2 linked regions of the Tautonia marina genome follow. The protein of the gene in region 1 interacts with the protein of each later gene in a pairwise test. Links are inferred from orthologs where the notes say so. Each region holds a gene or a part of one and is shown on either strand. Other genes may lie near its edges. The genes, in order: recJ and GA615_RS05675.

Evidence for each region.
Region 2: the proteins of recJ (region 1) and GA615_RS05675 interact in binary tests that used the Escherichia coli proteins (3 or more experiments, as listed by UniProt). The link is inferred for Tautonia marina from one-to-one orthologs.

Annotation. Positions count from the first base shown.
Region 1 is NZ_WEZF01000004.1:235,554-238,782, reverse strand. What follows is about bases 35-2,942. They hold recJ (single-stranded-DNA-specific exonuclease RecJ), read right to left. Parts: upstream 2,418-2,942; coding sequence 651-2,417; downstream 35-650. Other genes in these bases: GA615_RS07040 (protein-L-isoaspartate(D-aspartate) O-methyltransferase), read right to left, coding at 35-667. Also shown: more of GA615_RS07040, read right to left, coding at 14-34; GA615_RS07030 (GltB/FmdC/FwdC-like GXGXG domain-containing protein), read right to left, coding at 2,979-3,229. UniProt on the Escherichia coli protein: Single-stranded-DNA-specific exonuclease.
Region 2 is NZ_WEZF01000003.1:279,836-283,193, forward strand. What follows is about bases 299-3,335. They hold GA615_RS05675 (DNA topoisomerase 3), read right to left. Parts: upstream 3,011-3,335; coding sequence 587-3,010; downstream 299-586. Other genes in these bases: GA615_RS05670 (alkaline phosphatase family protein), read left to right, coding at 299-586. In the rest of the region: more of GA615_RS05670, read left to right, coding at 1-298; GA615_RS05680 (sugar phosphate isomerase/epimerase family protein), read left to right, coding at 3,336-3,358.

The sequences.
Region 1 (3,229 bases):
TGGCGAGCCACGATCAGTCTCGAACCTTCCAACCGTGCTCACCGACGAGGGGGACGAACCGGCAGGAGACGGAATGGAAGTGAACGGGTTCACCGTTCCTGCGGTCGACAACATGAAGCTGTTGCTGGGATTCCGATCCGATCGGGACCACAATCCGTCCCCCTTCGGCCAGTTGATTCAACAGCGTCTCGGGGAGCTCGGGGGCTGCCGCTGTCACGAGAATTCGGTCGAACGGAGCTTCCTCCGGCCATCCGATCGTACCGTCTCCGACCCGAAATCGCAGATTCGAGAGCTGAAGCTGACCTTCGAGCAGCTTGCGAGCCGCTTCGGAAAGGGCCTTGTGCCGCTCGACGGTGAACACCTCACGTGAGAGTTTCGCGAGTACGGCGGTTTGATATCCACTACCGGTCCCAATTTCGAGAACTTTTTCGGAACCCGTCAGAGCAAGCTCCTGAGTCATCAACGCAACCATGAACGGCTGACTGATGGTCTGATCGCAGCCGATCGGCAATGCGCGATCGTCCCAGGCATTCGATTGGATCGATTCCGGGACAAATCGATCACGAGGGATGCTCAACAGGGCATCGAGGACGTTCGCATCAGAGATGCCCCGTTGCCGGAGATGGTTGACCAACTCGAGTGCTCGCGGATCAGGCTGATCGGGCATGAGTCTGTTCTCCGCCAGTGCCGACCTGAACGTCGCGGATTTCCAGTTGAACCTCTCGACGCCCATTCCATTCGTTGATCGATGGAAGAAACGCCACTGCGCATTCGGTACCGGCTGCCAGTGAGCCGAGCCGTTCGGCCATATTCCAAGCGATCGCCTTGACGGTCGTGCCGTTCTGGGAAAGACGCAGCTGGACGTGGTTCTTGCGTTCTCCCACGATTCGCGGTTGTCCCATGATCCGGACTCCGGTCGTGGAGAGGATCGGACGAGGGTTGCCAATACCGTAGGGTTCCAGAGCCTCGATCCACTCCACAATCTTGAGGCTCAGGTCGGCCAGGCGAACCTCAGCGTCGATGTCGAGGCGGCGGTGTTTCTGTTCCTCGGTCAAGGCGCCTCGACAATGCAAGTCGAACCGCTCGGCGAACGATGGGAAATCGGAAGGTTTCATCCGCAAACCGGCGGCAGCGCGGTGCCCTCCAAAACCGAGGAGACCGTCGGAACAGGATCGGATTGCGTCGTAGAGATCGAAGCCTGGAATGGATCGTCCCGATCCCTGGCAAAGGTCGTCTCGCAGCGCCATGACGATACTCGGGCGGTGGTACAACTCGGCAAGCCGGCCCGCGACAATGCCGATGACTCCGGGATGCCACTTGGGATGTCCGAGCACAACCGCTCCTCGATCTCCGAGGCCTCCGAGCGCATCGACCATTTGTCGAGCTTCGGAGACGATCGTGTGTTCGATCTCCTGGCGTCTTCGGTTGCAAGCGTCGAGTTCCTGAGCCAGCGTCTCGGCTCGGGTCGGGTCAGAGGTCGTTAGCATGTCCACGGCCATCATGGCGCATTCAAGTCTGCCGGCCGCGTTGATTCGAGGGGCCAGGCCAAAGCCGACACTCCCGGTGGTTAATTTTTTCTTTCCAAAACAGTTGGCGACCCGCATCAAGGCAGTCAGCCCAAGTGAGGGGTCAGCCTGAATCGTGTCCAGGCCATATCGGACGAAGATCCGATTTTCGTCTTCGAGCGGAACCATGTCTGCCACGGTGGCCAGCGCAACGAGACCGAACGCTCCGAGCAGGAAGTCTCGGAGATGGGGAGAGGCCCTCTTGCCGTCACCGAAGCTTTTACAAACCTGCCAGGCCAGTTTAAACGCGACACCCGCGCCGCAAAGTTCTCCGAAGGGATACCCGCCGCCCGGTAAGCGGGGATGAACCAGTACATCCGCCTCAGGAAGGTCGGGACCGATTGTGTGGTGATCGGTGACGATCAGTTCGATTCCCAGAGAGCGAGCGAGCTTCGCTTCCCTGACCGAGGTGATCCCACAATCGACGGTTACGACGACCTGCCCCGCAAGTTCGGAGGCAATTCGGTTCAGGGCCTCACCGTTGAGGCCGTATCCCTCCTCGACCCGTCTCGGGATGTAGTACTCAACGTCTCTGGCACCAGCCAGACGGAGGCAGGACCAGAGAATGCTCGTACCACAAACCCCGTCAACATCGTAATCTCCGTAGATCACGATCTTTCGATTCTGTTCGATGGCCCGGACGATCCGCTCGGCAGCGTCGACCACACCGGGCAGCAACTCGGGGTCGTGCAGTTTCTTCCGCCGGACTTCCAGGTAGTCTCTGGCCTTCTCGGGATCGTTGATTTTTCGGTTCAGGAGAATTTGGGCGACCAGTGGAGGGACGCGGGTTTCCTTGGCGAACCAGTTCACCTGAGCCGGGTCACTTGGTCGAAGATGCCAACGGTGTGACATCGAACGCGTCTCCCTTCCCCTGATGATGTGCGCACCGCGTCGGTCGGTTCTGTCAGCCTGAGAGTTCTGAAGCCACTCGCTGTCGCTCCTGCTCCAGATCAATGTCGAGCTTATTTGCCTGGGCGTCTCGAACTTCTCGACGAATCACGTAGATCTGGCTAAACAGGGAGTATTCGGAACCAGAAAGGTCGGCACCCACGACTCGAATCGCGACAGAGCCGGGTGCTACCCCATTCGTCAGAAACGTCCCGTCCGGGTTGATCGGAACCGATCGCAACTGACCGATCGTTCCATCAACCGGCAGGAATTCCAGCCATCCTTGGGTTAAGGGTTGACCCGAGCGATGAATCCGTCCCGAGACCTCGGCCCCAGGAATCCAATCCGGACCCCACTCCTCGGCACATCCGGTAGCGACAAGGGGAATGGCCAGAAACCAGCCACATACCCATCTTCGGGACTTGGCTCGATCAGGCTTCAAGGAGTTCTCCTGGCTCTCGTCTTGGAAGCAGAAACGCTCGAGTTCATTCCGAGCAACCGATCTCGACCGCAGTGCAACGCCGGTCAATCCACCGAGGGATCGGGTTGAAGACTTGAATCAAATGGCTGGGGAAGTCCTTGCAGGACGCTCGCCAGTGCGTTCGCATCCTTTCGGGGAAGCTGATCGAACTCTGAGTCAGGATGGGGCAGGGGGACCAATCGCCCTTGGGAGCGACCTCGACCTGTGGCCGCGGTGATGAGTTCTTTCTCGGCGAAGAGTAAGCCACCGGATTGACGATCGGCCAGCAAGCGACCCGCAGGGCCCAGGAGGACAA
Region 2 (3,358 bases), on another replicon or contig:
GGACCAGCTTATCGTGCTCCTCACGACCGATCACGGCATGTCGACCGTTTCGACGATGGTGGATCTCGATCGGTTGGCCGGAGTCGAGCGGGCTCCGGGAGTCGTCCGTCTGACCAGTGGCAACATCGGACATCTCTTCTTCACCGAACGCAATGATCCGGAACGTGAGGCGAAGATCGACAAGGCTATCGAACGCGTGAACACGTTTGACTTCGCACGTGCGTTCCGTCGTGAATCGCTACCACAAGCCTGGGAGTACCGTCACCCGACTCGGGTTGGCGACGTCGTCGTCGTGCTTGAGACTGGCTTCGCCTTCTCGGGGAGAGGGTTTGAATCCGCCGATGGCCGTGCCACCGCTGCCGTTGAGGACGTTGACGGTCCACTGGGAATGCATGGCTACGACCCCGTCACAAACCCCGAGATGCTCGGCGCGGCCATCGTTTGGCGCTTTCCCGAACCGATCGGCGGCCTCGACCTCGGCCCTGTTCACTCCCTTCAGCTTCATGCCACCGTGGCCCGATTCCTGGGCATCGCCCCCGCCGAAGGGGCTCGGCAGGATGGAATCGAGCTTCCAAGTCCAGAGTGATTACGCCTCGAACTCCAGGCGCACCTCTCCCTCATCGAGTTTCAAGCGAGCCGCGAACGGTTTGCCAGCCCTGGACTTGAACCCCTTGAGCGTGGCGGTTTTTCCCTGCGTGAGCAGTGTCCTGGCAGTGCGGGCCGTGATTCGCTTCCCCGAAATCGATTTCCAGAGAGCGAACGAACAACCAGATTTCCACGCCCGGCAACTGAACGATTTTGGTTGTTCCACCACATCTGCACCGCATCGAGGGCAGGGGCCAAGAGCAATCGGGGCGAACGCCGACTTTGATTCTTCCCCTGACACCGTTTCCGGAGCCTTCCGGCGCTTCGAGGACTTCGATCGCGGAGCACCCATCGTTCGAGACGGTTGGCTCTTGGAAGCACCAAACCGCCTCGGAAGCGCATGAGGAACCGGGATCGGAAGGAGGTCTCCCGAATCGGCCAGCCGCAGCAGGCATGGACCGGAGGAGGGCAGGGCGATCGCCCGAGCCAGCACCCTGCGCTGGAGGAGTTCGCGAATCTGATGGTCGGTCAAGGGAACCCCTTCATATTCTCTCCAGAGGACGAAGCTGCAACCGTCTTTCCATGCCGAGCATCCGAACCCCCGCTTCCCAGCGATGACCGGACGGCCGCATCGGGGGCAGTCGCCAAGGCGATCCGGGTCGATCGGCTGGTCCGGTTCATCACCGACGATCGCTTGGGTGAATTGGGCAATCTCGTTCATGAAGTGCTCCGGGGCGAGCCGACCGCGCTCGATCTCTCGGAGTTTGGCCTCCCAGTCACCGGTCAGTTCCGGCGAAGTCAGAGGCCGTGATCGGATTGAAGCGATGAGAAATCGCCCCAGATCGGTCGCGGCCAGCGTCTTCTTGTCGCGGACGACATAGCCTCGGGTCAACAAGGTTTCAATGATCGACGCCCGCGTGGCGGGAGTTCCCAGCCCGCGCTCTTTGAGGGCGTCACGAAGCTGCTCGTCCTCAACGAACCGGCCCGCGGTTTCCATCGCGGCAAGCAAGGTCGCTTCGGTGTACGGCTTCGGCGGGGTGGTCTCTCCGCGCCGGACAAACGGGTCGTGTGGTCCGGATTCTCCCGCGACGAACTCAGGAAGTTCCTGTTCCTCCTCTTTCGTGTCGTCGGTCTTACGGGGATAGAGCGTGGTCCAGCCAGGATCGACGACTCGTACACCTCGGGCCCGAAAAGGAATCTCGGCGGAAACCGCATTGACGGTCGTGACTTCCTTGATGCACGGAGGAAAGAACGCGGCGATCAATCGGGTGACGACCGCGTCGAAGACCTTCGCCGCGGCAGGAGCAAGTGATCCGGGAGCCTTGCCGGTTGGGATGATGGCGTGGTGGTCGCTGACTTTTTTGTCGTCGATGATTCGACCGCTGAACGGGAGCGATGAACAGTCGAGCGATCCGACGGCATCTGGCTTCAGCACTTGAAGCTTTTCCAGGATGGCGGGGAGCTTCCCTTTCATGTCGTTGCCAAGGTATCGAGAGTCGGTTCGGGGATAGCTGATGAGCTTTGCTTCGTAAAGCGATTGGGCGGCCTTGAGCGTGTCGTCGGCGGAAAGGCCGAATCGGCGGTTCATGTCACGCTGCAGGTCGGTTAGGTCATAGAGCTGGGGAGGTAGGACTCGCTCTCGTTTTCGATCCACCCCCAAAAGATGAAGGGGTTGATCCCTGACACGGTCAAGAAGCGCGTTGGCGTCCTCCTCGGTCTTGAAGCGGCCGCCCGTGTAGGAAAACGTCACCTTCCGGTAGCGGGTCATCAGCTCCCAGAACGGTTCGGGCCGAAAGATCCGGATCTCTTCATCTCTCCGAACGATAAGTGCCAGAACGGGAGTCTGCACACGGCCAACGCTCCAAAGAATTCCCGTCGATCGCTGCCGAACGGTCTGGGAGCGGGTGGCGTTGAGGCCGACGAGCCAGTCCGCCTCGCTTCGGCAGCGGGCGGCTGCATAAAGGGAGTCGTAGTCGGACAGGGGACGAAGGCGATCGAAGGCGTCTCGAATGGCCTCTCGGGTCAATGAACTGAGCCAGAGCCGACGGACTGGTTTGCGGGTACAGCCGGTCAGTTCGAGGATATAACGGACAATCAGCTCGCCTTCCCGACCGGCATCGGTCGCGGCGATGATCTCATCAGCCGCTCGAAGGAGCTTGCGCACCGTGGCCAGTTGCGTACCGGCTCCGCGTTCGGTGACGGGTTTCAGTTCAAAGCGATCGGGGAGAATCGGTAGCGTCTCAAGCGACCATTTTTTCAACAATGGATCGTAATCTTCCGGTTCCTTCAAGGTTGCCAGATGCCCAAGCGCCCAGGTCACCTGATAGCCGTTGCCTTCGAGGTAACCATCTCGACGGCTCGATGCGCCAAGGAAGGCGGCCAGATCACGAGCGACCGACGGTTTTTCGGCGATGACGACGATCATGGCCCCCTCGATTCCAACGTCCCCCGGCGTCCGGAGCGTATTCGTTCCGAATGCCTGACACGCGAATTGTCTGACCGATTGTACAAGCAAGCCTCGTGTGATCGAAACCGGACGCTTCGACCTTCGACGCGAGCATTGGTCGATCAAGCTTCATGGTCGATGACGAATCACACGCGGTGAAAGGAAGCATCGGCGGTCAATCGCCATTACAATCGGGGGGTCCGGGACGGTCACCCACGATAAAGTCGTGGAGGCAATCCCCGGGGCGCATGGGAACCGTGCGTCGACTCGAATCGGAATTCCTAACGGTGCAACTGGAGGAATCATGATCCGCAACGCGACCCTCTC